Candidatus Ruthia magnifica str. Cm (Calyptogena magnifica): one gene and its partner. The protein of the gene in region 1 purifies or fractionates together with the protein of each later gene. This does not show direct contact. Links are inferred from orthologs where the notes say so. Each region holds a gene or a part of one and is shown on either strand. Other genes may lie near its edges.

The links.
Region 2: the proteins of RMAG_RS01090 (region 1) and RMAG_RS00490 purify together in Escherichia coli (affinity purification with mass spectrometry, with the first as the bait; 2 studies listed by BioGRID). This does not show direct contact. The link is inferred for Candidatus Ruthia magnifica str. Cm (Calyptogena magnifica) from one-to-one orthologs.

What each region holds. Positions count from the first base shown.
Region 1 is NC_008610.1:221,086-233,763, forward strand. Bases 3,817-6,766 are described here. They hold RMAG_RS01090 (DsbC family protein), read right to left. Parts: upstream 5,680-6,766; coding sequence 4,954-5,679; downstream 3,817-4,953. Other genes in these bases: rsmB (16S rRNA (cytosine(967)-C(5))-methyltransferase RsmB), read right to left, coding at 3,817-4,964; RMAG_RS01095 (leucyl aminopeptidase), read left to right, coding at 5,765-6,766. Outside these bases: ribosome rescue GTPase HflX, read left to right, coding at 1-158; lon (endopeptidase La), read left to right, coding at 122-2,458; more of rsmB, read right to left, coding at 3,699-3,816; more of RMAG_RS01095, read left to right, coding at 6,767-7,186; RMAG_RS05780 (hypothetical protein), read right to left, coding at 7,848-8,015; RMAG_RS01105 (DUF302 domain-containing protein), read right to left, coding at 8,324-8,944; RMAG_RS01110 (CBS domain-containing protein), read right to left, coding at 9,046-9,450; RMAG_RS01115 (P-II family nitrogen regulator), read right to left, coding at 9,450-9,800; RMAG_RS01120 (DUF1538 domain-containing protein), read right to left, coding at 9,809-10,549; RMAG_RS01125 (DUF1538 domain-containing protein), read right to left, coding at 10,546-11,277; pabC (aminodeoxychorismate lyase), read left to right, coding at 11,404-12,264; RMAG_RS06220 (hypothetical protein), read left to right, coding at 12,430-12,561. UniProt on the Escherichia coli protein: Acts as a disulfide isomerase, interacting with incorrectly folded proteins to correct non-native disulfide bonds.
Region 2 is NC_008610.1:101,591-118,891, reverse strand. The notes cover bases 10,553-13,274. They hold RMAG_RS00490 (FKBP-type peptidyl-prolyl cis-trans isomerase), read right to left. Parts: upstream 12,306-13,274; coding sequence 11,799-12,305; downstream 10,553-11,798. Other genes in these bases: aprA (adenylyl-sulfate reductase subunit alpha), read right to left, coding at 12,732-13,274; RMAG_RS00485 (hypothetical protein), read right to left, coding at 12,311-12,661; RMAG_RS00495 (hypothetical protein), read right to left, coding at 11,437-11,796; RMAG_RS00500 (sodium-translocating pyrophosphatase), read left to right, coding at 10,553-11,334. Outside these bases: leuB (3-isopropylmalate dehydrogenase), read right to left, coding at 1-35; RMAG_RS00540 (peroxiredoxin), read right to left, coding at 291-890; cysS (cysteine--tRNA ligase), read left to right, coding at 1,020-2,408; RMAG_RS05950 (HAD-IA family hydrolase), read left to right, coding at 2,840-3,082; RMAG_RS00525 (hypothetical protein), read left to right, coding at 4,702-4,950; RMAG_RS00520 (hypothetical protein), read right to left, coding at 5,465-5,653; RMAG_RS00515 (6-phosphofructokinase), read left to right, coding at 6,742-7,986; adk (adenylate kinase), read left to right, coding at 8,057-8,707; more of RMAG_RS00500, read left to right, coding at 9,334-10,552; more of aprA, read right to left, coding at 13,275-14,615; aprB (adenylyl-sulfate reductase subunit beta), read right to left, coding at 14,615-15,094; RMAG_RS00470 (hypothetical protein), read right to left, coding at 15,126-15,995; sat (sulfate adenylyltransferase), read right to left, coding at 16,192-17,301. UniProt on the Escherichia coli protein: Folding helper with both chaperone and peptidyl-prolyl cis-trans isomerase (PPIase) activities. Chaperone activity prevents aggregation of unfolded or partially folded proteins and promotes their correct folding.

The DNA of each region.
Region 1 (12,678 bases):
TTCATGACATTGGACATATCCATCATGAAAAAGTGGATGATTTTGGGGCTTGGGTACTTGAAATCTTTGTTACTAAACACTATCTATCTAAATTACTAAACTTTAAAGGCGTTACATTGCTATGGGAACAGAGCTCACCAACGAACAAATTGATCTAAGTAAAAGTAATATTCCACTATTGCCTTTAAGAGATGTAGTGGTTTTTCCACATACGGTTATTCCATTATTTGTTGGTAGAAAAACCTCTGTTAATGCGATCACTCAAGCAATGGGGGCCAATAAATACATTTTTTTAGTGACCCAAAAAAATGACAAGGTAGAAGAACCTTTGGGCGATGATTTGCATCAAGTGGGCACGTTAGCAACTATTTTACAAATGCTAAAATTGCCCAATGGTACCATCAAAGTTTTGGTTGAAGGAGTCAGACGCGCTAAGATTGAAAAAATTGTACAAGTTGATGGTTTTTCTGAAGTGAGTTTGAGTGAATTTAGTTTAAAGTCAAATGACGATACTGAAATAAAAGCAATGATGCGCCTAGCATTAGACGGTTTTGAAAATTATATTAAGTTAAATAAAAGAGTACCAGAAGAGGCGCTTAAAGTGTTACAAGAGGTTAGCGATGTTGAGCGTTTTAGTGATATTATTATTGCTAATTTGAATCTTAAAGTATCTGAAAAGCAAGCTTTATTAGGTGATGATAATGCTCAAGATAGACTTAATAAAATCTTATCGATCATTCAAGGTGAGATTGATGTGTTAGGCACTGAGAAGAAAATTCAATCACGCGTGCGCAAGCAAATGGAGTCTAATCAGCGTGATTATTATTTGAATGAGCAAATGAAGTCTATTCAAAAAGAATTGGGCCAAGCTGAAGATGAAAATGAAATTGAAGAATTACAAGCCAGTATTTATAAAGCTAAAATGTCAAAAGAGGCTAAGGAAAAAGCACAAAGCGAGCTAAAGAAGCTTTCGCGTATGTCGTCACACTCATCTGATGCTTCTATTATTCGCACTTATATTGAAAACTTATGTGATATGCCATGGAAAAAGAAAACTGTTATTAACAAGGATCTTAATAAGGCGCAAAAAATTCTTGATGATGATCACTATGGCTTGGATAAAGTTAAAGAGCGTATTTTAGAGCATTTAGCAGTACAAACACGTGTCACTCATAATAAGGCTAATATTTTGTGTTTAGTAGGTCCTCCAGGTGTGGGCAAAACATCTTTAGGCGAATCCATTGCTAGAGCGGTTAATCGTAAATACGTTCGTATGGCACTTGGTGGTGTTCGAGATGAGGCAGAAATTCGTGGTCATAGGCGTACTTATATTGGTGCCATGCCAGGATCAATCATACAAAAAATGCAAAAAGCGAAGGTCAAAAACCCACTTTTCTTGTTGGATGAGATTGAAAAAATGGCAAGTGATTATCGTGGTGATCCTTCTTCGGCTATGTTAGAAGTGTTAGACCCAGAACAAAATCATACTTTTAATGATCATTATTTAGAAGTCGATTATGATTTATCACAAGTCATGTTTGTGGCAACTGCCAACTCACTTGATTTACCACAGCCGCTTTTAGATAGAATGGAAATTATTGAATTGTCTGGCTATACTGAAGATGAAAAGGTTGAAATTGCCAAGCGCCATTTAACTAAAAAAGCAATGGATAGCAATGGTATTAAGAATAGTGAAATTAAGTTCCAAGATGGCGCTATTTTAGACATTATTCGTTATTACACACGCGAAGCAGGTGTGCGTGGTTTGAGTAGAACGATTAGTACCATTTGTCGAAAGGTAGTTAAAGAAGTGGTTTTAAAAAAACGTAAAACCAAAGCTAATATTGATGTTAAAAGTTTGGCAAAATATTTAGGTGTTAGGAAATTTCGTTTTGGACTAGCTGAACAAAATAATCAAGTGGGTGAAGTAACAGGGCTTGCTTGGACTTCGGTGGGCGGGGATTTATTAACCATTGAGGCGACAGCTTATAAAGGTAAAGGCAAACTCAACTATACAGGCCAATTAGGTGATGTTATGCAAGAATCAATTCAAGCAGCAAAATCTGTAGTTAGAAGTAGAGCCAAGAAATTTGGTATTGATGAGAATTTTGATGAAAAACTAGATATTCACATTCATGTTCCTGATGGTGCAACGCCAAAAGATGGACCTAGTGCAGGTGCAGCGATGATTACGGCACTAGTATCAGTACTTACGGGTAGAAAAGTTAAATCTGATGTTGCTATGACGGGGGAGATTACACTTCGAGGTGAGGTTACTCCAATTGGCGGGCTGAAGGAAAAAATGTTAGCCGCATTGCGTGGTGGTATTAAAACAGTGATTATCCCTGATAATAACGAGCGTGAATTGTCTGAAGTGCCTGATAAAATCAAAGGAAAACTTAAAGTTATTCAAGTAAAATGGATCGATGAAGTTCTGGATATTGCTTTAGAAAAATAATATTTAATCTATAAAAAGCACTCAATAAGTACCCTTTTAAAACTTAAGGGCGAATGTAAAAATAGTTTTGTTATTGTAACTCCCCATACGAGCCACCAGAGGGTACGGTATTAACCTCCTGTTAGTGTTGTAAACTTGCCTTTTGCACTTAACGCTTTTCATTGTATTGTGATAAGCGCTGCTATGGGTTCAACACGATCAGCGTTTTATTGATTTTGGTTAATATGCTTAAATCAGGGCTGTAGACTAGAATATTAACATTAACATTAACATTGTCAATACCGTAGTGTTTTTGTAAATTAACGACGTTATTTAAAATAATTTTTTGTATTCTAGTATGATCTGTGTTAATTTGAATTACGTATTTCTGATTTGGATGGTTAGCGTTAATAATACAATTATTTTAATTCTGAGTAATATTTTTTTTATTTCTCTCTAGCTCTCTATGGTATAAAAAATACCCATAAATTTCTTTGGTTTTTAAACCACCACTCGTGTGCTCCTAAGTTTTAAAATTCTTAAACTCAGTAACGTTCTTGTATTCACTTTTCTATATTTTTATTTTTCATTGGCGTACAAGTCATTGATATTTTTGATAAATCCGTTTATCTAGATTTAAACACTGAGTACAATCAAATCTCTGTTGATAAAAAAGACAGTAAAACAAATACCAACTCAAAGAAGTTGGTAGTACATTTATGTAACGCTCTACTCTGCAGACTTAGATAATACTAACAAGTTAAACAATAAAATTTCTTCAGGATTAAAAACTCGAGTTATTAAGTTTTTTAATCAGTTTGGTTCTGGTCGTACTGAACATTAGCATTCATGAACTTAGTTCAAAAAAGCTAGACTACAGTATTAAAATTATTCAACCAATCTCTGAGTTAAACGATAATAGTAAAGACTTTAATCTTCTTCCAAGATTAGCTTACTTCTCTCAGATAAAAAAAGACAATCGTTGATAATACTAAAAAGGTCTTATCAGGTTATGACATTCAACTCACTTACACCTGCCTTGAGCAAAAATTAAAGGCGATATTCTTGGTATAGAGGTTGAACCAACTTCCTCTGATTAGTTTTGAATTTTGACAAGAAGATAACAACACCATAAAAATAACAAGTTATGATAAATTAAGCTTTAAATTATCCTTTAATGACAATGAGTAACTTACAAAATTTATCATTGTTGACAAACCTTTTAAAGCTAGTAGAAAAAATGAACTTAGATAAATTTACTTTATGTTAGTTTTATTATTTTGGCGTAATAAAAGCCATCAAAATTATCAGTGGGTAGTTGTTGTCTGCCTACGGTAGTATTAATGCCCCAATCTAGCTCTATTTTGATTTCTTTAGCGTCATAGTGAGTGTTTAAAAAATATTTGATTTGTTGTTCATTTTCAACCTTTAAAATTGAACAAGTAGCATATAGCAGTATGCCACTTGGTTTTAGCATTTGCCATAGGTTTTCAAGAATATTTTTTTGTAGAACAACTAAAGTGGTGATGTCTTTAGGCTTGCGTAGAAGCTTAATGTCAGGGTGACGGCGAATAACTCCTGTGGCTGAACAAGGTGCGTCAAATAAAATTTTATCAAATAGTTGGCTATCCCACCAATCTTGGTTTTGTGCACTACCTAGTATTGTTTGGATATTTGTTATTTTAAGACGTTGTGCATTTTGGCTTATTTTTATGAGTCGCTTATTATCATTATCAAGCGCAATAACTTTGCATTGTGGTGCTAATTCGCACAGATGCGTAGCTTTACCACCTGGTGCGCTGCAAGCATCTAAGATTAAGTCAGTATTTTTTGGATTTAATAGTGGTACAGACAACTGGGCTGATGCATCTTGGACGTAACAAGCTCCTTGTTCAAACTTTACTAAGTTAAATACTGTAGTGGCTTTATCTAACACCAAGGCTTGTGGCGTTATGGCGAGTTTTTGAGACGAGATACCTTCTTGTTGTAGTTGTTGTTGATAATGGTCTAAATTAAGCGAGGTGTGTACGCGAATAGTCATAGGTGCTTGGGTGTTGTTTTGTTTAAAAATTGTTTCAAAATCATTTGGATAGTCGCGCTTAATTTTTTTAACTAACCAGCTTGGGTGCGAGTAATGCACTTGTTGTTGAAGTATTTTTTTATCTCGATCAATTTTCCTAAGTATAGCGTTCACCAAAGCTTTTGCCCAAGGTTTATTGAGCGCATTAACAACATTAACGGTTTCAAAAATACTGGCATGTATAGCAATTTTTGAATAAAGTAATTGATAAGCACCCAAAAGCATCAAACAGTGAACATCAAGGTCTTCTTTTTTAAATGAGTGTTTAAGTCGTTTGGAAACAATATCATTCAGTTGATGATAAAAGCGAATCGTACCAAAAACCAAAGATTTGATTAAGGGTGTGTCATTATCTTTTGGGTAGTTAAAAGCACTGAGCGATTTTTTGTTGATAATGACGGAATAAATCGCCTCTAGTGCAATAAACCTAGTGATATTATTTGCCAATTGTTGCTTTAATTTTTTGTAACAAAATGGCGGGTGTCATATAACCAAGTAAATGCGTACCATCTTCTAAGAAGATGGTAGGTACACCATTTACACCTAGTTGCTTAGAAATTGCTAATTGGTTAGCTACTGGATTATGACAAGTTTTTAAGTTGAGTATAATTTTATTTTTCTTATAATCATCCATCGCTTTGACTGGGTCATCAGCGCACCAAATTCTTTCCATTTTTCCTTGCGCTGCTGGGTGTAAGGATGCAAGTGGCGAAGCGAGATATTTAACAGTAATACCTAAATCATTCATCTGCTTCATACCATTATGAAGTTTTTTACAAAATGGACAGTCAACATCAGTAAATACATGGATAATATATTTTTCATTTTTTGCTGGGTAAATGATTTTGTCGTGATCATCAATTGTGTTAATTAAGGCCTGTTTAATCAATTTAACATTACCATTCATTGGTATAAGTTGTCTAGCGGTAGTGGTTAAATCAACAACATTATTTTGGATTAAATAACGATCATTTTTAGATACTAAAAGAGAATCAATGAGATTACGGAGAGTTATCTCAAAAATATCGCTTAATGGTGTGTTGATAATATATTGTTTGTCAATCGTGCCAAAAAATGGATACAGAGTGTTAATAATTGCGTTTTTGTCTGCAAAAGCATTATTAGAAAATAAGACGGTTGTGATGAATAGTAATTTAAGCATGATGAAATCATTGGCTGAATAAACTTATTAATTTTACCTTTTTGAGTAGAAAAACAGGTATTATATTTTTTAACGAGGTTTTAAGATGAAATTTTCACTGATTAATGAAACAGTTCAATGCTTTGAAGGTGATAGTGTAGTTGTCTTTTGTAATTCTAATACGGTTTTTGATGATAAAAATATTCAAAAATTGATAACACTTAATCATTTCGAGCCTAAATCTGAAAGAGTGCTATTATTGAGCTTGGTTTCTGGTTTTAAATCTAAACAAGTGATTGTTGCTGGTCTTGGCGATACGCCTGTAGATGCTAAAGCCTATGTTAAAACATTGAACACTGTGAGTGTTGTACTTGCTGAAATTAAGGCAAAAAATTTGATGATTCAAAGTGTTAAAATTATAGGTTTTAATGAGTCATGGGTGCATAAAATAACTGCCAAGGTAATGCATAATGCGACTTATAAAGTTCAAAAAATAGGTGATGATAAGCAAGGCAGTGATATTGAGCATATTGCTATTCAATCTACTATGGATAATACTAGTGCCTTAATGCAAGGCCAGGCAATTGCTGATGGTATGTCTTTAACACGCTATTTAGGGGATTTACCACCTAATGTCTGTACACCTAGTTATTTGGCAGATACGGCCATGTCCTTAGCTGAAGAGTTTAACCTTGAATATGAAATCTTGGAAGAAGCGGACATGAATAAACTTGGTATGGGGTCGTTATTATCAGTTTCTAAAGGCTCAATTGAGCCGCCAAAACTCATTAGTTTAAGTTACCAAGGTAATGGCAATGAAAAGCCGATTGTACTAGTGGGCAAAGGCGTTACTTTTGATAGTGGCGGTATTTCGATTAAACCTGGCGCAGGTATGGATGAGATGAAATATGATATGTGTGGTGCAGCTTCTGTATTAGGAACAATGCGTACTATTGCGAAAATTAAGCTAAATATTAATTTGGTTGTTGTGGTTCCAGCAGTTGAGAATATGCCAGCACATAATGCTTCTAAGCCTGGTGATGTTGTTAAGTCTATGTCAGGGCAAACGATTGAAATTTTGAATACAGATGCAGAAGGGCGTCTTATTTTGTGCGATGCACTTACTTATGTTAAGAAATTTAACCCAAACGTGGTGATTGATGTTGCTACGCTTACAGGTGCAGTAATTATTGCACTAGGTAAGCATAATTCTGGGCTTATGAGTAATGACCAAGATTTGGCTAATGATATTATCTGCGCTTCTAAAATTTCACTTGATGGCGTGTGGCAATTACCCATTGAAGATGAGTATGATGAATTGTTGAAATCAAATTTTGCCGATATGGCAAATATTGGTGGGCATGAAGCAAGCTCTATTACTGCCGGTTGTTTTTTATCCAGATTTACCCAAGATTATCGCTGGGCACATTTAGACATTGCTGGTACAGCATGGGTAAGTGGTGAAAAAAAAGGTGCAACAGGCCGTCCAGTATCGCTATTAACGCAATTTATTATGAATCAAGTTTAAGATTATAATATTTATTTTGATAGTAAGGTAAGTAGTTTGCATTATACAATTTGCTGATGATAGCAAGAAAACTCTGGGCATCATAATGTAGGGTGATATTGATGTAAATTCAAGAAGGTGAGGTGGACGTGTTATTGTCGAATGAATCTGAATGGTAAATATTCACCAAAGGTGGTTATTTGGTTTCCTAAATAGTCAACATTTCAACTTTAAGTTGAAAGTAATTGAATTTATTATTAAGTGTCTTTATCTAGCCAAACATCAATATCTTCGGCGCAAATTTCTAAATCACTTTTAGTTTATTGGCATATTGGCAAAGTAGTTATAAGGTTGAGAAGGATTTCTTTAATAGCCTTAATACGATTTATGTTATATTTTTTAGGTGTTGATAATAATTCAATCCATTATATGTTCAATGAGCATACAATGGATTGAATTTTGATTAAAATAAATGCAGCTAAAGTGTGTTAAATAAGTGAATTTTAGTTTAAAATTCATTGACTAATTTATGGTTTTTCCACATTTTTGGGTCAAATTATATATGGGCAATTTGTGGGGAAATGAGTTTACTTTGGTTAGTATCAAGCTATCGATAAATCTTAATATCCGCTTTTCCAAACGTTATTTCATCATTATTTTTGGCAATGATGATACGTTATTTTTATATGGGGATTAAATCACCTAAAAATTGTTTAAAAAATAATTCACCATAGGTTTGAAAAACACCTGCACGTAATTTTGATGGGTCAATTAAATGCTTGTAACCATATTCGTGGACAAAAACCCATGGCTTTAGGTAGATATGTTTGATAAGTTCATTTGTATTCACACCTGCATAGTCTAGGTGAATGTGGGTTAATAGAATATAGTTGATACTTTTACGGCTAATATTTTTTGCATTTAGTGTGGTTAAAAGGTTTGGTATTGAAAGATGGCACCTGTATTAATAAAAGCAATTTATCCATTATTTTCAATTAAATAACTAGCCACAAGGTCTTTACGTGTGTATTGTATCAATCGTAACATTAAAATCTAATTCGTGATGAATGGATTTAATTTTCTGTATGTTTAAATTTTTATTCTGACATAAAAAACCGGTCTAAAAGACGATTTTTGAATATAACGATAGTTTTTTTTCTAAAAATCACCCTCTGCACCACCATTTTGAATAGCAATTATCATTTTTTGAACAGCCAATGCCTTTTTAAGCAAAAAATCTGGTAATGGTGCACCACCGTAAATCATGGCATTCATATCCAATGTATAGATCCATCTTTGCCCTTGCTTGTCTTCAATTAATGCGAGTCTACAAGGTAGGTAGGCTGAAAATGCATCTGAATGGTCAACCATAGTCATAGCTATACGTGGTGAGCAGTATTGATAAATTTTTAAAAATCTTTGTTTTTTACCAGTCTGTAATTCAACCATTTCTGATAAGGGTAACATACCCACAGAACGTATACCTTCAGCAATTGCAATACTCTCCATTGCTTCCTCAACGTCAGAATTTGAAACATCGTCAGCTACTTTTACACGTACAATAGAGGCCATGGCAGTATCACCTGTATCAAGTAAAGTGTTGGTCATTGGCATATAAACTTTTGCCATAGACTCTGGATGTAGTTTTGGTGAAATTATTTCACTAATAATCTTTCCAGTCACACCATCGTATTTGATTTGTAGTGATACGGCATAATAAGTTGTAATGGTGCCGATGATAATTAATAGCCATTTAACTAGATTGACAATTCCACTCATTTCTCTTTCCTGTTGTTAAAATTAAAATAATTCAGCATTCTATCAGGTTAAAATAAAATAGTAAATGTATCACTATATGCTAATTTTCTAATATTTTTTTACTATACAACTCGTAAACCATTAAAAACAATATTGGTTAAACCAACCACGCCAATAATTTTTCCATTATCCAAAACTGGACAACGAGATAAGCTAAAATTTGTCAATAACCTTGCACAATAAAGAATATCCATATCAGGTCGAACTGAGATGACAGGTTTATTCATAATTTCATATACATTGACTCGGTCAAGAGCTCGGTCTTTAGCAATGACTTTAGAGGCAATGTCAGCAATCAGTACTACGCCGTATTCGTCATATTCATGAGATTTATCAACCAAAAGCATTTTAGTTTTTTTATGTTGCATGTTATTAAGTGCATTTTGCACGGTACATTTTGAATCAACAATATCGACTTGTGTCCACATAACATCTTTTACTAGGATTGGTGTTGTATTGTTAGTCATTATATTTTCTTCTCTATAGTGTGTTCTAGTGCATGAATTTGATGCATGACGCCAACAGCATCCTCTACATCGATTTGAAACGCAATCCCTTCTTGTGGACTGGATTCAAAGTGACCTGTATCAGAAATTGTTTCTAGTATACCTCTAGAAAGGTGTTGTTCTACAAGTAGCAATAAGACATCTCTAGGTGTTTCAATGTTGAGCCCTAAAAATGTTTTGTTGTGTTTGAGACCTTCTCCTCGAGCTTGAGAAATAATGGTTGAGCCTGTGGCACCTTTTGTTCTAGCAGCCTCAAGTATTTTGTCAGTTTTGTCAGAATCAACAAAAGCGATAATCAGTTTAAAATGCATAATGTCTCCTATTTTTTATCTTGTTTTAAAAATTTTATAATTTGTACATAAGCCATTACGCTCATAATTGGAAATAGTGAGGCAAAAGCGATTAAACCAAAACCATCAATGAGTGTAGAACGCCCATCAATTGTACTTGCAAGTCCAAGTCCAAGGGCTGCAACCAGTGGTACGGTTACGGTAGATGTGGTGACACCACCAGAATCATAGGCAAGTGCAATAATATTTTTAGGTGCAAAATAGGTTTGTATCAGTACTACAATGTAGCCAGCAATAATAAAATAATGCAATGGCAATCCAGTCACAATGCGAAAACTGCCGATGGCAATACCCACAGCCACACCAATGGCAACTGCAATTCGTAAGGGCCATACTTTAATGAAACCACCAGAGACTTGATTGGCTTTAATAGCAACCGATAGTAAGGATGGCTCAGCAATGGTTGTGGCAAAGCCAATACTAGCTGCAAAGATATAAACCCAATAATAATCACTCCAACTAAGCGCATCACTACCAATAAAATTACTTGATGTAAGCTGATTTGCCATTAATTTTCCTAGAGGGAATAGTACTTTTTCCAATCCAACAATAAATAAAGTGAGCCCAATCCACACCAAAATAAACCCAATAATAATCTTCTTTAAATGAGGTATTTTTTGTTTAAGAATGATGATTTGGAAACCAAGTAATACCATTACAATAGGAGCTACATTCCAAAACATACTGATAAAGTTATCCACTATGCTCATAGCAATATACCAAATAACATTACTGCAATAATGGGTAATAATGAGGCAATGGCAATCATGCCAAATCCATCGGTTAACGGGTTTCTGCCACTAATTGAACTTGTTAAGCCAACACCAAGTGCAGTGAGCAGCGGTACAGTAATGGTACTGGTCGTCACACCACCTGAGTCATAAGCGATGCCAATGATAAAGTCTGGTGCAAAAAACGTAGTGATAATCACCAAAAGATAACCACCAATAATTAAGTATTGTATTGGCCAGCCTTTTAAAATTCTGAACACGCCAATCACCACAGCTAGACCCACAGAGATAGCCACAGTAAAACGTAATGTTTGTGCATAACTATTGAGTTCTGTTTGTGTATTAACAATACCACCCAGATGAGCAACTTTAGCTGCTTCATTAGCCACCGCTATAAGAGCGGGCTCTGTTACTGTGGTGCCAAACCCTAAGGCAAAGGCGAATAAAAGCAACCAAAAAATTGACCCTTTTTTGACAAAACTATAAGCTAGTACTTCACCAATAGGAAACAGTCCTAGCTTGAGTCCATAGACGAATAAAGTTAAACCTAATAAAATAAATCCTGTTCCAATCATAATATCCATTAAGTTGGGAATGCTTTGCTGAAGCACAACAATTTGGAAAAAAGTAATCACACCTATAATGGGTGCTAAATCTTTAACACTATCAATTAGATTGCTAATAAACTGTTGAACAGTTTTTTTCATGAAAGTCTTTGGCTTTGCGTTATTTTTTTGATGAGAGTATTAAGCCAAACGATAAAAATTTATTTTTTAAGTGATTTTTCATATATTAAGATAGTAATTTCATGCGTTGAATTATAATGTCATCTTATGAATAGCACTTTATTAATTAATGGGAAAAAACAAACTAAGCTCAGCGTACTTAATCGTCTTGTACAATTTGGTGATGGTTTGTTTGAAACTTGTTTAATTGAAGATGCTAAATTGTTATTTTGGTCCAAGCATTTTTCAAGGTTGAAAAAAGGTTACGATAAATTAAAAATTTATCCAGTGAGTGAGACTATTTGGCTTAAGGAAATTGCTAAAGCATTTACTATTTCTAAGTTAGACCAAGCTGTGGTTAAAATTATAATTTCTCGTGGTGAAAGCGTAAGGGGTTATGGCTATGAGAAAAATATTAAGCCAACTCGTATTGTGATTGTTTCTCCTGTACCTGATTTACCTTGGCAATATCATTTGGAAGTGTGTGTTAGTGGTTACTCCGGTAATCAATTGTTGTCTGAAATTAAGCATTGTAATCGCTTGGAGCAAGTTTTTGCAAGGTCAGAATTGCAAACGCAAGAGTGTATTATGTTGGATGAAAATGCTCAAGTCATTTCAGTGACTCAAGGTAATATTTTTGCCATCCGCAATCAGGTTATTTTTACACCTAGTTTGACTGATTGTGGTATTGAAGGCACTCGAAGATCAGTGGTTTTTGATTTGGTACAAGTATTAGGCTTGAAGCTTGAAATTTGTTCTTTATCGTTGTCTGAACTACTTGAAGCGGATGAAGTATTTATTACTAATAGTATGATAGGCGTTAAGCCTGTGGATAAAATTAATCAGCAATTATTCAATCATCATCAAATTACAAATCAATTAATTAGTGCTTTTATACGTTCTAAAAATAATCATTTATCATCAGTTTTGCTTAAATCAAAATCGCCTTATTTTTGTATTTTTAGCTAAATACTTATCAAATTAATTATAGCGATAGTGCACTTTTAGTGCGTTTAAAAGAGCTCACAATGTGTCAAAAACTTAAACTCTCTGTCTCTAAAAAATGTTGAATAAGTGTTAATATTTACCTCTTAAATTGAAAAAGAAATGGCTAATGTATAAGAAAAACTAAAAATTGCATGTGTGTTTATTCGTCGCTTGCAAAGAAACATGTGTTTACAAACCGATTCAAGTATGGTTTATGTATTGAGTGAATATTACCAAGTGTCACTTAAAAAACGAGATTTAAATTTTAATAGTCCTTAATACCTATAGAAATAAAGGTTTACTACCAGGCTCAATCTTCTCGGTAGATGTAAATTATGTACCCACATATAAATGATGTGCTTTATTTTTTTGCTAAAAAGGACGCCACTTACGTTT
Region 2 (17,301 bases), 120 kb from region 1 along the record:
ATACCATCGCCTGGCAATATTAATACTTTTAACATTTTTCTTACCTTATACATCGGCGTTAAAAAAGTTATTTTACTAGATTTCAACCATTTACTCACTAGTCTAACAATCCAGCCCAATCCTCAGAAATACCCTTCCATTTTGTATCTAGTTCAATCCACTCTTTTGGACGCTTAAATATTCATCGTACACCAAAAATCGAACACAATACACCTATATTTTTTCATTTTTATTACCTATTTTCCCTATAATAATCCATAAAAAAGGAGCTTAAATCCCATTTAATTTAATTACAATTCATCGGCATGTTTTGACAAATAATCAGACACACCTGCAGGTGTGTCTTTCATACCTTCGTCACCTTTATTCCAACCCGCAGGACAAACTTCACCATGCTCAGTATGGAAATCAAGCGCATCAACCATACGCAACATTTCATCAATATTTCTGCCTAATGGTAAATCGTTCACTACTTGATGACGTACCTCAAAATTCTCATCAATTAAGAACGATGCACGAAGTGCAATACCTGCTGGATGTACAATACCATAAGCCTCCATAATAGAATGGTCAGTATCAGCCACTAACGGAAAATCAATAACACCCAAACCACCATCTGCTGGTGCAGTGTTGCGCCATGCGTTATGCGTAAATTGTGAATCTACTGAAACACCAATCACTTCAACACCTTTGTCATTAAACTGCATCATTCTGTGGTGACATGCCAGAATCTCTGAAGGACAGACAAAAGTAAAATCTAGTGGATAAAAGAACAACACAATTTTCTTACCTTTAAGATTAGAAAGTTGAAAATTATCAACAATCGAACCATCCGCTAAAACGGCAGCAGCCGTAAAATCTGGAGCTTGTTGTGTAACTAAAACGCTCATGTATTTCTCCTGTATATAATTAAATATCTTGATTATACAGCTACTTTATACTGATAAATTATATAAAAAGCAAGAGCTTTGTTATTAACAAGACAAAATCGTACAGATACTCACGTAAAATAGCGTTTTATGCTAAAAATTTACAATACATTAAGTAAACAAAAGGAAGTTTTTCGTCCAATTAATGCTGATAAAGTGGGTATATACGTTTGTGGAATGACGGTTTATGATTATTGCCATATGGGTCATGCACGAATTTTGGTAATATTTGATGTCATCATTCGCCATCTTAGACGATATTTTCCAAATGTTGAATATGTACGTAATATTACTGACATTGATGACAAAATTATCAAACGCGCTATTGAAAATAAAGAAGATATATATGCATTGACTAATCGTTTTATTGATGCCATGCACGAAGATGAGCGTGCTCTTGGAGTGTTACCACCTGATGTTGAACCACGCGCAACTAATGCAATGAAGCAAATATTTTATATGATAAAGTCACTGATTGAAAAAGGCTTTGCTTATCAAGCTCATAATGGTGATGTCTATTATTCAGTACGCCATTTTAAAAATTATGGAAAACTTTCAAGGAAAAATATTGATAAACTTGAAGCGGGCGCTCGAATTGAGATAGAAAGTGCCAAAAAAAACCCGCTAGATTTTGTTCTTTGGAAAATGTCTAAACCCAACGAACCAAGCTGGGACTCCCCTTGGGGACAAGGCCGTCCTGGTTGGCATATTGAATGCTCTGCCATGTCCACGCATCACTTAGGCAATCATTTTGACATTCATGGCGGTGGTATGGATTTATCCTTTCCACATCATGAAAACGAGATCGCTCAATCTGAAGGTGCGAATAATTGCACTTTTGTTAATACTTGGATGCACATAGGTTTTGTCAATATTGATGATGAAAAAATGAGCAAATCATTGAATAATTTTTTTACCATTCGTAGCATATTAGAAAGCTATAATTGCGAAACCTTGCGTTATTTCATCATGAGTTCTCATTATCGCAGTCCACTTAATTTTTCAGATGATAATCTTAATAAAGCCAAGTCGTCATTATCTCGTTTATACACTGCCATTCGTGGTCTAAATACTTCTAGCACGGTAACTGAGAAAGTGCCTATGTATTTTGACTATTCAGTACGATTTAATGAAGCGCTTGATAATGACTTTAACACACCCATCGCTTTAAGCATTTTATTTGAACTGGCAAAAACAGTCAATTTACAACGCAAAAAGGACGTTGATCAAGCCAATGCTTTAGCACAATTATTAAAAAAACTCGGTGATTATATTGGCATTTTGCAAATGGACGCAGATAAATTCTTAAAACAAGGTATTTCTTTATCGAATAGCGAGGTTGATGTAAAAATTACTAGCAGAAATGAAGCCAGAGCCGATAAAAATTTTGCACTAAGTGATCAAATTAGAGACAAGTTAGCCGAGCTTGGCATTGTACTAGAGGATAATGCTAATGACACTACTTGGCGTAGAAAATAACATTGACTGGTCTTTAATAGATACCATTTTATTAGACATGGACGGTATACTTTACTAGACTTGCATTTTGATTTACATTTTTGAATGGAATATAATGCCCTTGATCTTTGCCAATAAGCACAACCTGACACACCAACAATCAAAAGATAAAATCTATCCTATTCTTCGAGCGTAAGAGGGAAGGCTACATTGGTATTGTTTGGATTATTGGTAAAAAGTGTTCAAACTGGATATCGCCAAACTCAAAGAAAATATGGCTCATTTAATCCAAATACACCCGTTTGTACTAGACTTTTTAGAATAAGCAAAACAACATAAAAAGCGTATTTATTTAGTCACTAACGCTCATATAAAAACCATTCAATTAAAAATTCTGGTCACTAATTTTATCACAGTATTTTAATGCCATTATTTCATCACATAACTATAACGTGGTTAAAGAAGAACAAGATTTTTGGCACCAACTAAACAAAACGATTCATTTGAACAAACAAAAAAGTATCTTTTTTGACGATTCTTTTTCTGTACTAAGTGCCGCCAAACAATACGGCATTGATACCATCATTGCCATTAACAAACCCAGTTCTAAAATGAGTATGAAATCAATAGAGGGTTTATTAACATCGAAACTTTCGAACAAACGTTACCCATTAAGACACATTTATAAAAGATAAACACGCGGCTTTATTCATCTAAAAATTGTTAAACAAATGAATCAATGTAATATTATCATCCATGCTGGTGATATTATTGATGCACAAACCTTTTAAACACTCAAGCACAGGTAAAAATTAATTGTTATTTAGGGTAATAATATTTAAATTTAGTAAAAAATTAAGCCTATTTAAATGCAAAAATTATCATTTATGGACAACACCAATAAACAAGCCATCGATTAAGAAAAACCTTGGATTATCAATCTAGACTCTTCTTGGAAAATGCATAATCATGGCAGTGTCAAACACTTCATTCTTGAAGTTAGTCACTCTCAAGAATGAAAAGTCACCCCTTTTATATGTTTGCTTAAGTAACAATGCTAATAAACCCCTCTATTGACTTAATATTTTGTTAAAGCTATTATTCAATGTGCTTATGGGTTTATGTTAAATAGTCCTTAGTAGTTAAGATTTACACGCTTGATACCAGTAAAGCTAATTTCAAAGGTGGTTGATATTATCATCTAAAAAGCAAGTGCAAGTTCAGCAAAATTTGTAACTGTATTAGATACAGGTAAAATTTACCCTTAGTTTTTGCTTGAATGACTTAATGAGCATCTTTCAAGCCTCACCACTAATTGACAATACAACTAACACTAAAGAAGAACAAACCAAAGTACTTTAATACCACTCAGTCTTGGAAGGACTAACTACATGGATAAATCAAGCAAATTTTATTAGATGAACCTACCCACCATAGATATAGAAAATTTAACAATGATAGAGGTTACGATTACTTGCATAAACTAATTCCGATTTAGACGGTTATGGTACGCTCAATGCCAATGATGCCTTCTCATTAGACAACACTGGACAACTTGATACTGATAGAATGTAGATAATAATATTGATACAGATGCTGGTGGTGTATTTTATACTACTGACTAAAACCCCAAACCAATCCTTAACTTACACTAATTTTCACCTCAGAAGTATCGGTCTAAGCAACCGAAGACCAGTTACAGATATCAAATTATCTTTACTGATAACGATAAAATAGACGATACAACCGTTTTTTAGCTAACACTAAATGAGAGTACAAAACAACTAAGTGACACGCCAACCAATAGCAACACTGGTATTAATAATGGTAAAAATGCCGATATTGAATAATCCTTTGTCATTACAGTTATCAACATCGATGATACGCCAGTAACTTACCAAAAATTAGAATATTTCAATAATCATTAGGAAAATAGTATGCCAATTACCTTTAGCGTAGTAAATATTGACGCCACTTATGATGATAACGATACGCTAATTTGGACACTTATCTTTAATGCTACAAAAATGGTACAGCTTTAGTCAGTAGAAACACCACACCAAGTACTAATTACAATGGTAATTTCGAGGCTCATATAAATGATGGCAACGACGGTAATGACACAATTGCTATTAATATTACCATTGAGTTTGTAAATAATACACCCACCATTACTTGCAGCTCGAGTCAAGTACAACGGCTAATGATATCGAGAGTGATAGTTTAAACTTCAGTATTCAATATAAACCCAGTTGGTCAGCTTTTAATACTGCAACTGGTACATTAAATGGCACACCAATAGAAAGTAATATTGGTGGAGGTTTTAACCATAGTATCAGATTTATTAACAGGTATTACTTGGCAAACACCATTACCATGCCCAATACTTTTTTATCAAGTGATGTGGTTGGTTAATACCAACTTCATAGCCATTAAAGTTGCAGTGAATACTAATGATGGTCATCTTATCACTTTAGAAACAAGTGTTAAAAACTTAGAGGATAATGGCGGCATTGTAACAAATTTTGACAATATTAACAATGCACTCACCAGATTATGGTAGTTGCAAATACTTTAGAAAATAGTAATGGCTCTGGTGGTGATTCAGCCCCAGCAGATAATATAGCAGACAACTAAATCATTAGTATTGACTCTAGTGCTGACTTTTTACAACAAGCCATTGAATAGTACTCTTGCATGGCAAGGTTATTATTGAAATCTCTGACATCTATACTGACAATATCTATCTACGTAAAAGTCTCACCATTCAAGGCAAACCCATAATGATCTAAATGTAACTGGATTTAGCAGTGTAACAAACGAAAGTTATAACTTCAACGTAACTAGTCTAGTTAGCTACAAAAATAATTCGACAAATACATTTACGCAACCATTGAGGTTAACGATAGAGCATTAATTTTATAAAATTTAATCATTAACACGACCCCGTTATCATACTCAAAAGGTTACTAATAGAGGTTATTTAAAAGACATCGTTCTGAATGGCCGCAATTATGACATTTTAATTTTTAATAATTCAATCATTACGTTAAAGGATACCAATGTATTACTGATGGTTATGTTTTAAATAATTGTAAAGCAACGATTTGTGGCTCAAGCATTGTTACCAGTGCTAATTCCAATATGATTTTAAAATCAGATAATACGCTAAATATCACCCAAAATGATACTAACAATTCTACTAAAGACTCTAATTTAATTGTGTTTGGCAATACCTCAGTATCTTTACAAGGCAAAAACAACACGATCAATATTAATAAGCAAAAATTGAGGTTTATGCAGGCTCTTCTATGAATTTAAGCGGTATTGATGCTAATGCAATTTTAGTTATCTCAAAAAAATTGAAGTCAGTTGTTCGTCATTTAAAATCGATATTTGGAATGATAACACGTCCATCAGTGTCGTAATTTAATCGTCAGAAGGAGAAATTGGGTAAATTCGAGCTAGCAACGTAGTTATTAGTGGTGACTCGTAAGGACTTACAATTGTTATTTATGTTGAAAATAGCAATAATGCTTATCGAAGTATATGTCCATAACTAATTAATAAATTTAGCATATAAGATTAACTAATTTACAAAAAATACCATTAAAGAAACTACCGGAAAACAATTTAACCATCAAGCAACAGTTAAACTATTTAGCTAAAAAATAGATGATAACCTTAAAAAGGGTGATATTAATTTATTACTAGAATTTAGAGAAACTACACATTTAACGTGTAAAGTAATACGCTTTTATAAAACAATTGGGTGCTTAAAAAATCGACATTATTATCCTAGACCCACATCAAATACCAAATGTCATTTAACAACAAGTGCTTAAAATAGGGGTAGAATTATGAGTGATTCAAATGATAAAATTAACCAAATTATGTTTTTTTTAACAAAGAGGATTTGCTGGTAAAAAGCCTAGTTGTAGGCTTATTCTCTCAAGAAAATTTAAATACTAAGTGATAAAAAAATACCTTACAAGCGCCTGAAGGCATGGATAGATTTAGAATCTTTTATGTTTAAATTTTCATACTGAGGGTACGTTTATGGATAAATTATTACTAATTTTCCTCAAGTAATCTGGCGAAATCCAAAAAACTGCAATTGATAATTTACATCGATTAGAGCTATTAATACTGACAATTGGATAGATACGTAACCATTGCGTAATAAATTGGTACACGAATATGTAGATAATACCACACAATTACTTATCCACTTGTTTCTAAATAAAGAATTTTTTTGAATTAAGTCAAAGTTTTACAAACCTTAAACATATTTAAGAAAATTGTTAGTTTATAAAGTATAATCATTAGTTTTTTATTGTAGGAAACATTTTTTATGAAAAATGCTTTTTATGCACAATCAGGTGGTGTAACTGCTGTAATTAATGCATCAGCTTGTGGCGTGATTGAAACAGTACGTAAACATCCAGATAAAATCGGCACGATATATGCAGGTCAAAATGGTATTATTGGCGCGTTAACTGAAAATTTAATTGATACTTCTAAAGAATCTAATGCTGATATTAAAGCCTTAAAACATACCCCTTCTGGTGGCTTTGGCTCTTGTCGTTATAAGATGAAATCTTTAGAGACAAACAAAGCTGAATACGAAAGATTGATCGAAGTCTTTAAAGAATATGATGTTGGTTATTTCTTTTACAATGGCGGTGGTGATTCAGCAGATACTTGCTTAAAGGTATCTCAATTATCTAAATCAATGGGCTACCCAATTCAGGCGATTCATGTGCCTAAAACAGTGGATAATGATTTGCCAATTACAGATAATTGCCCTGGCTTTGGCTCGGTTGCTAAATATATTGCTGTTTCTATTATGGAAGCCAGTTTTGACGTCGCCTCAATGGCAGCAACTTCAACTAAAATTTTTGTCCTTGAAGTCATGGGTCGTCATGCGGGTTGGATTGCAGCAGCAGGGGGATTGGTTGATAATTCAATTCCTGTGGTGATTTTATTCCCAGAAGTTGATTTTGATGAAAAGAAATTTTTAGCTAAAGTTAACAAAAACGTCAAAGAATTTAATTACTGCACAATCGTTGTATCCGAAGGTGCAAAATGGCCAGATGGCTGTTTCCTGGCAGAACAAGGCACTCATGATGACTTTGGTAATGCACAACTTGGTGGTGCAGCACCTGTTGTTGCTAATTTAATCAAAGATACCTTGGGTTATAAATACCACTGGGCAGTTGCAGATTACTTGCAACGTGCTGCTCGTCACTTAGCCTCAAAATCCGATGTTGAACAAGCTTATGCATTAGGTGTAGCAGCTGTTAACATGGCACTTGAAGGTAAAAATTCAGTCATGCCTACCATTATTCGAACTTCAAATAATCCCTACACTTGGGAGATTGGCTCAGGTGAGTTAAAAGATGTCGCTAACGTTGAAAAAATGATGCCCATGAATTACATTTCTAACGATGGTTTTGGTATTACTGACGCTTGCCGTGAATATTTACAACCACTTATCGAAGGTGAAGACTATCCACCATACAAAAATGGCTTGCCTGATTATGTGGTGATGAAAAAAATAATGACGGATAAAAAATTACCCACATTCGAAATTTAGGTATTACTACAAGGAGCCAAGGTCTCTTTTTTAACAAAAAAATATTAAATAAAACAGACAAGGAGAAAAAATGAACATAATTTTATTAGGCCCTCCGGGCGCAGGCAAAGGCACTCAAGCAACTAACATTTGTCAAAAGTATTCAATCCCCCAAATATCAACTGGCGATATGCTGCGTGAAGCTGTTAAAGCAGACACACCATTAGGCATTGAAGCCAAAAAAGTTATGGATGTAGGTGGTTTAATTTCTGATGATATTATTATCGGTTTGGTTAAAGAAAGAATCCAGGAAAATGATTGTAAAAATGGCTTTTTATTTGATGGCTTTCCACGCACAATCGTTCAAGCAGAAGCTTTGAAAACGGATGGTGTTAAAATTGACTTTGTGGTTGAAATTCAAGTTCCATATGAAGATATTATTGCCCGCATGTCTGGTCGTCGTGCTCACTTAACATCAGGTCGCACTTATCACATTGTCTATAATCCACCCAAGGTTGAAGGCATTGATGATATTACTGGCGAAGAACTAATACAACGTACGGACGATGCTGAAGATACGGTGCGTGCACGTCTAAACATCTATCATAAGCAAACCAAACCATTGGTTGATTATTATCAATCTTGGATGAATAAAAATAGTGATGCCCCTAAATATGGCGCAGTTGTTGGCGTAGGCACTCTTGACGAAGTTAGAGATCGTGTTTACGCACAACTAAATTAAGCAATTTAATCTCTTTGAATAAATTTAGTACAAGAGAAATTAACATTCCCTTTCGTCCCATTCTTTTAGATGTGTCATAGGAAATAAAACCTAACAATTTTTTTAAACTCGCCTGAAAATCTTCAAGATTTAACTCAAAATAACGGCTATTAAGCAAACAATAAAGAAAAGAATATTCATTTTTGGAAAGAGTATAATTAATTATTGCAGTTTTTATCCAAATGTTAAGAAGAAACTCTAATGTTCCAGTCATTTGTTGCTAGTAAACCCACATTTAAGCAGCCTACTTATCGCAATGATGAAAATAGACTCATTGTTACCATTTTTACAAAATTCAATTGGTAACAACTTTTAACCGTCGTAATTAACCATATCCAAGACGTTTTAAGCTTATGAAAGCCAACCACTCCCTCATTAAAAAACTACTTAAACTTAGATCTCGCTTAATTGAAATAGATTTAGGTCATGGTATTAAAACCAAATATTGGAACAAGAACTAGCACTCAATAATTGACATAAACCGATTCTATTAAATTATTAGATTATCCCCTTACTATACAGGCAATTATTAACTATAATCAATCCTGAAGAAAATTTGCACACAACCAAAAGGAGAAAATAAAATAATGGATACAATTCTTATCCTTGCCATTTCGGCATCAATTATCGCTGTTTTATACGGTCTATTTACAATTATTTGGATTAACAAACAACCTGCAGGTAGTGACAAAATGAAAGAAATTTCAGATGCAATTACACAAGGTGCAAATGCTTACCTAAATCGTCAATATTCAACCATTGCCATAGTAGGTGTTGTTTTGCTTATCATCATTACTTACTTTTTAGGCGTTACCATTGGTCTTGGATTTTTAGTTGGTGCAGTATTGTCAGGTGTAACAGGCTACATCGGCATGAACGTATCAGTTAAATCTAATTCTCGCACAGCGCAAGCAGCCAATAACGGCATGAATACTGCTTTTCAAGTTGCTTTTAAAGGTGGCGCTGTTACAGGTATGTTGGTTGTTGGTTTGGCACTATTGGGTGTTTCTGGTTACTACGCCGGTATGATTGAATATGGTGTTGCACAAAAAGACGCATTGCACGCTCTTATTGGTCTTGCATTTGGCGGCTCACTCATTTCAATTTTCGCACGTTTAGGTGGTGGCATATTCACTAAAGGTGCTGATGTTGGTGCTGACATTGTTGGTAAAGTTGAAGCTGGAATTCCAGAAGACGATCCGCGCAATCCTGCAGTTATAGCTGACAACGTTGGTGACAACGTTGGTGATTGTGCAGGCATGGCTGCTGACTTATTTGAAACTTACGCGGTGACTATTGTTGCAACTATGATGCTTGCAGGCGTTCTAGGCTTGGGCGATAATGCTATTTTGTATCCACTGGCTTTAGGTGCAGCTTCAATTATTACCTCTATTGTAGGTACTTTTTTTGTTAAAGTCTCCGATAATGGTTCTATCATGGGCGCTCTATATAAAGGCTTAATCGCCTCAGCAGGCATGGCTGCGATTGCTTTTTATTTTATCACCAATCACATGAATATGGAAATAAATTTATTCTACGCATCACTCATTGGTTTAGTGCTAACAGCTGTTATGGTTGTGATAACAGAATATTACACATCAACTGAATATAGCCCTGTGCAACATGTTGCCGAAGCATCACTCACAGGTGATGGTACTAACGTTATTGCCGGTATTGGCTTGAGTATGAAATCTACCTCCCTTCCTGTACTTGCAGTATGCTCAAGTATTTGGGGTGCGTATGAACTGGGTGGCTTATACGCCATTGCAATTGCAGCAACGGCTATGCTATCAATGACAGGTGTTATTGTCGCACTTGATGCTTACGGCCCAATTACGGACAATGCAGGTGGTATCGCGGAAATGGCCGAACTTCCAGAAAAAATTCGTAAAATTACTGATCCTCTAGATGCCGTTGGCAACACCACTAAGGCGGTAACCAAAGGTTATGCAATTGCTTCTGCCGGCTTAGCGACATTGGTATTGTTTGCTGACTTTACTAATGAATTACGTACTATTGAGCAATTCAAAGATATTGCATTTGACTTATCTAACCATAAAGTAATCATTGGTTTATTCTTAGGTGGTTTAGTGCCTTATTTATTTGGTGCAATGGCAATGGAGGCTGTTGGTCGTGCTGCAGGCGATATTGTCAATGAAGTTCGTCGTCAATTTAGAGAAATTCCAGATATTATGAATTACACACAAAAACCTGATTATTCTAAAGCGGTTGATATGCTGACCAAATCTGCCATTAAAGAAATGATATTACCTTCTATTCTACCAATTGCATTTCCAGTTATCGTTGGCTTGCTATTAGGCGCTGAAGCACTAGGCGGGTTACTAATCGGTTCTATCGTAACGGGTATTTTTGTTGCAATCTCAATGACCACGGGTGGTGGCGCATGGGACAACGCTAAAAAATATATCGAAGACGGTCACTTTGGTGGTAAAGGCTCAGATACTCATAAAGCTGCTGTTACTGGTGATACAGTGGGCGACCCATACAAAGATACAGCAGGTCCTGCTATTAATCCATTAATTAAGATTATTAACATTGTTGCAATTATGATTATTCCTTTTCTGTAACAATCAATTGATCCATTAAAATTGAGAATGATTGATTCTTTTTCTACGTCTGAAGCAATATAAATAACCAAAAGGGAAATCCATTATACTTTTTTATAAGCATTATTTTTGAATATGTAAACCTAAATCTTTGATATTTTTACTTAGCATAAAATCCGCTTGTACTTTTAATAATTTATTCGCACATTCGTACAAATCGTTATATTCAGGAACGCCAGTGTCAAAACGCTGATCAGTCAAATAATAAAAGAAACTTTTGTAGGAAAATACACCAATTTTTAAAATAATAAAAGTTGAGTTTTCATCTTCCCAAACAACCGCTGGGGTAAACGTTGATTCGTCTTCACCTTCTTTGGTAATTTCAATATTAGCTAAATTAGCCTCAATTTTCTCTTTTCTCCAACGACGATCAACCGCACTTTGAATGGTCTTTATTTCTAATTCTGTAAAGTCAATACTCATAATTAATGCACTGTTAATAATTGTTCTATATCTGATTGCTTCTCTATCATGCCGCCCGCTTCTATTTCTTCATCCGTTGCATCACGCACTAAAAGAATTTCAAGCAAAAACTTAACTTCACGGCCACAAAGCAGATTATTACCATCAATGGTGACTGTTTTATCATCTACCTTAGTTACTAAAAATTCCTTAGAGTCTCCCTTGGAATTTTCCATAACAACTTTGGCACCGATTTTTTGATATTCTAGTGGAACGTTTTCAATTTTATCAATAAAAACTAAAGTTTCGTCACGAGATCCATAGATTTTTTCTACATCAATGTTAACTTCAAGGATATCGCCTTGCTTTCTGCCTTCTAGCTCAGAAATAACTTGTTTACCTAGTGTATCATTAACACCGTGCACATAGCCGACTGGATACTCAATTTCTGAAAAGACATTGCCTGTTTTTTTATCAATAACTTTATAGATAAGCTCAACATATTTAGCTTCTTGAATAACATTATTCACAACTTTTAAAAAATTGTTGTGCCAAAAATCTTAACCACATCATCTTCATAACCAAGTACAAGCCTTCCTAAGTATTCACCTTCTTTTTTAGAGTGAGTTTGCTTATACAATACAGTCACATACTGACCACGACGGATCATACCCAAATATCCTGCATTTTTCTCAAGACCCTTAGTTAGTTCACTACGAGCAAATTGTTTTCCCATTTCAATTTCATTGGCACCACGCAAAAAATCCTCTGAAAAATGACGACTAAAAGCGCCGTAATTACTATTATTAGAATATTTAACTAAGTCATCCCACATTGGGCTCGCAATTGCTAAAATCTCCTCATCTGTTTTATCAATAATATTCATTTATCCACCAATACTCCAATAAAACGTTTTTTCTTAAAATATACAATAGATAAAAATTTAAACTAAATCTCTATTTTTCATCTTTTTCACCAACTAAATGGTAACAAGGCGCCTTCTCTAATGTATATTTACCAGTAACACGATCACGATGAGACACTGTCAATACATGCCAGTTTTTATCATCTAATTTCATAGCGTCACCACGATAATAGTAACCAGGCCAGCGAGTTTCTTTACGGAACAAGGTATGCTGAGTCACACATTCAGAAGTGCGATGGCGGTGTCTTAACTCCCACCCACGCATCAACTGATGAAAATCTTCTGCACCAATGTGCTCTAAATCTTCTTCTAAAATAGCTAATTTCTTCAAGCCTATATTAAGCAATTTGTCGTTAGTTACATAAGAAACAGTAACACCACCACAATATTCATCCATAAGCTTTTGCAAACGTTGTAATCCACTCATTGGCAAAATGTAACTTGGCGATACTGTGCCAGCAACAATTTCATTACGACCAATTGTATAATTTTCTAAAGGTTTAAAGATTTGTTCTTTACGCTCAGCAATTTGCTTGTCAGATACTCTAATCCCTTCTGCTTTACCGTCATCAATGTACTTACAAGCCGCTTTAGCGGCCAAACGACCCTCGGTAAATGAGCCTGATGAGAATGCATGTGGCGTACCACCAACAGTATCACCTGCACCAAACAAACCGTCTACTGTTGTCATACGATTATAACCCCAAAAATATTCATCAGGAGAGACGTCCTCAGGACCTGAACACCATGCACCGCAACCAGTGGCATGTGAGCCCATTACATATGGCTCAGACGTTGTTAATTCAGGATTTTCGTATTTAGGATCAACGTCTGTTGCCGCCCAGAGTACTGCTTGACCAACCGTCATACCTAAGAAGTTTTCCCAACCAACTTCTTCTAAATGAGGGTCTTGAAATGCCTCCATTGTTACCATGTGAATTGGACCACGACCAGCATTTACCTCACTGATAAATGCATGATTACGCAAACAAGTTGGAATTGGCTTATGAGACAAATGCTGACCCTCTGTATCTAGATATTCTTTACCTACCATTTTCGATAGTGCTGGGAACCATTTAGATTCATACTCGTCACCATAGCCATTTTGAGTATAGGTTTTAAGATGTAAGAAATATGCGCCAACAGGGCCATAACCATCTTTAAACCTAGCAAGAACGATACGGTTCTCCATTTGTGTCATCTTCGCACCAGCTTCAATTAGTAAGCCATATGCAGACCCAGAAGACCATGGCGCATACCATACACGACCCATACCTTCGCCCACTGAACGAGGCTTAAAGATATTAGACGCACCACCAGCACCAACAATAGTAGTCTTAGACTTAAATACATGATAATTACCAGTACGAACGTTAAAACCAACAGCGCCAGCAATACGATTTTCTTGTGCGTCATCCATTAGCAAATGGGTAACCATAATACGGTTGTAAACTTTATCAACTTGCTTAGTTGCAGCTTCAGCAACAATAGGCTTATATGATTCACCGTGAATCATAATCTGCCAACGACCTTCACGCATGTAAGCACCAATGTCTTCTCTTTTAGGATCCTTCATCAATGGAAGGCCCCATTCTTCAAACTTATGCACTGCAGAGTCAACATGGCGAGCCATGTCAAACAGCAAGTCTTCACGAACTATACCCATTAAATCCATACGCGCATAACGCACGTGGTCTTCAGGATTATTCTCACCGAAACGAGTGCCCATATAACAGTTAATCGCGTATAAACCTTGAGCAACAGCACCTGAACGGTTAATATTTGCTTTTTCTGCAATGATAATTTTTTTATTACGACCCCAATATCTAGCCTCATAAGCGGCACCTGTACCACCTAAACCAGCACCAACAACTAAAATATCAATATTGTCTTCTACAATTGTTTTAATACCCATTAGTAGTACACTCCTTCTTTAAATTTCAAACCGTTAGATTCTAACGTATGAATATCACCATCATCCATACGAATATATTTAGGCTCAAATGCCAATAACTGCGAGTTACGCATGTCGTCACTAGGCTCAGGCTCATTTCTAAAATCAGGAATCTTGGTTCCCCATGGTTGAGTCGTAATTGGCGATAAAAAGTTCTTGACACGACCGTCACGAAACTTAACTCTCCATGCAATGGTGCCCTTCTCTTCATCACGAATAACGCGAACGCTGTGTCCTAGTGGTGCAAAATCTGCATAACCACGAACATCAATTGCCTGATGTGGACATGCCTTAACACACGAATAACACTCCCAACACATGTTTGGTTCAATATTATAAGCACGACGATATTTATCATCAATGTGCATAATGTTAGATGGGCAGATATCTACACAATGTCCACAACCATCACAACGAGTCATATATACAAAAGTTGGCATATTTATTTTCCTCTCTTCTTATTTAATTAATTTAGTAGTGCTTAGGCGCTTCACGCTTAATACCAAGACCCATATTCATCGGTGCATCTTTTAGAAGCCCCATAGAATGTCTATTTTGTTGCCATACGTCGTCTCTTGTCTCGTGAGGCAAGTTCTCGTTTGTACCATTAGCTTTGATAATACGCCTATTGTATGCAGCAGCAGGTTTGAAGAACATATGAGAAAATTTAGACCAATATACGCCACCAAATAGAAACGTAGTAGAAAAAAGAACTAAGATAAACCACACACCAATACCACCACCGTAGATATTCCAACCTAGTGCAGTTACTGAAGTTGCCATTAATGATAAACTAAACATATCTCTTTTAAGAATAATTTTTGTCCACGAATAACCTTCTGCTTGGCTATCTACTTTGAAGCCAAACCAATACCAAAATGTACCAATAAATAACATGATTGCGCCAACATTCCATACTTGCGCTAATACCTGAGTTTCTTGTGTACCAAAAATAATGATTGCAGTTGAGGCATTAAAGAAAATGAAACCCCACATAGTTAAAATATGTACAAATCTACGAAGCCCATTGCTAAATTCACCAGCTGTTACAACGTCCACTACAACTGTACTTGCTAATATATTTACTTTATCGCCAGCGCTTAATACCTTAAGTCTGTCTTCTTCTTTGCCCAATGAACATGGCGCATCACCTGCAGCTAAATCTTTGTCAGCCTTTGCCGCTGTATTGAAAAAGTAAGTTGCACTTTTCTTATGTAGCAAATCTAATGCCGTCATAACAACCACTAGGGCAATCATGATGATGACATATATTTGCATGTCTACGTATGAAATACCTTCTACTAATAAACTAGTAATTGGTGTTGAATTGATGTCGATCATTGGTTTCTCTCCTTAAGTTAAATCACTCTCATTCTAAATTTGCCAATTTTCTTCAATTAGCAACCTTACAAATATTTTTTGCCTTAACGCTCGATGAAGTTTCGTCAAAATCCGACTCATTATACTTACATAAAACTTTTGTGACAATCAAAAAATCCTTAATTTCTCAAGATATCTTGATTATAGGAATAATTTATTATTTTGCTGAGTGTCCGTTCAGCTTAATTTCTACTTTATCTTCATCCTTAATACCCGCATAATAAGCTTGTAAAACTTTAGCCACTTCAGGTCGAGAAAAAGTCTCTGGCAAATCTTCACTATCAGAAAGCATCTTACGAACTTTAGTGCCTGAAAGCAGTGCACGATCTTCTGCACTATGAGGACAGGTTTTCATTGAAGACATGCCACCACATTTATGACACCAAAATGTCCAATCAATCTTTAGCGCTTTTGTCATCAGCGCATCATCAGCAATTTCATCAAAGATGTTATGCGCATCAAATGGGCCGTAATAATCATCAATACCAGCATGGTCACGACCAACAATCAGGTGTGAACAACCATAGTTTTGTCTGAATAATGCATGTAATAATGCCTCACGAGGACCTGCATAACGCATGTCTAATGGGTAGCCAGATTGTAGAATAGTATTATCTACAAAATAGTTTTCGATTAATACTGAAATTGCTTCTGAACGCACATTAGCAGGAATATCACCGGCTTTAAGATTACCTAATACTGAGTGAATCATAACGCCATCACAAACCTCCACTGCAATCTTAACCAAGTATTCATGTGAACGATGCATTGGATTACGTGTTTGAAATGCTGCAACTGTTTTCCAGCCTTTGTCATCAAAATAAGCACGAGTCTCCATAGGCGTCATGTATAAACTACTATACTTTTCAGGAAAACCACCATCTGACAATACTTTAATAGATCCAGCAAGATTATATTTGCCTTGAGCCATTACCATGACAACCCCTGGATGCTCTATTTCAGTTGTTTTATAAACGGTATTGCACTCATGGGTCTTATCAATTGAATACTTTTCACTGATGACCATGGTTGCGATAATTTCATCCGTTTCACCATTGACCAAGGCAACTTCATCCCCCTGGTTAACTCCTTCATTATCAGTAGATAATGTAATAGGAATTGGCCAAAATAAACCACTTTCTATGGTCATATTATCACAAACACTCTGCCAATCTGCCTTACCCATAAAGCCTTCTAACGGTGTAAAACCGCCAACCCCCATCATAATGATATCACCCTCTTCCCTTGAAGAGCAGTTAATTTTTGG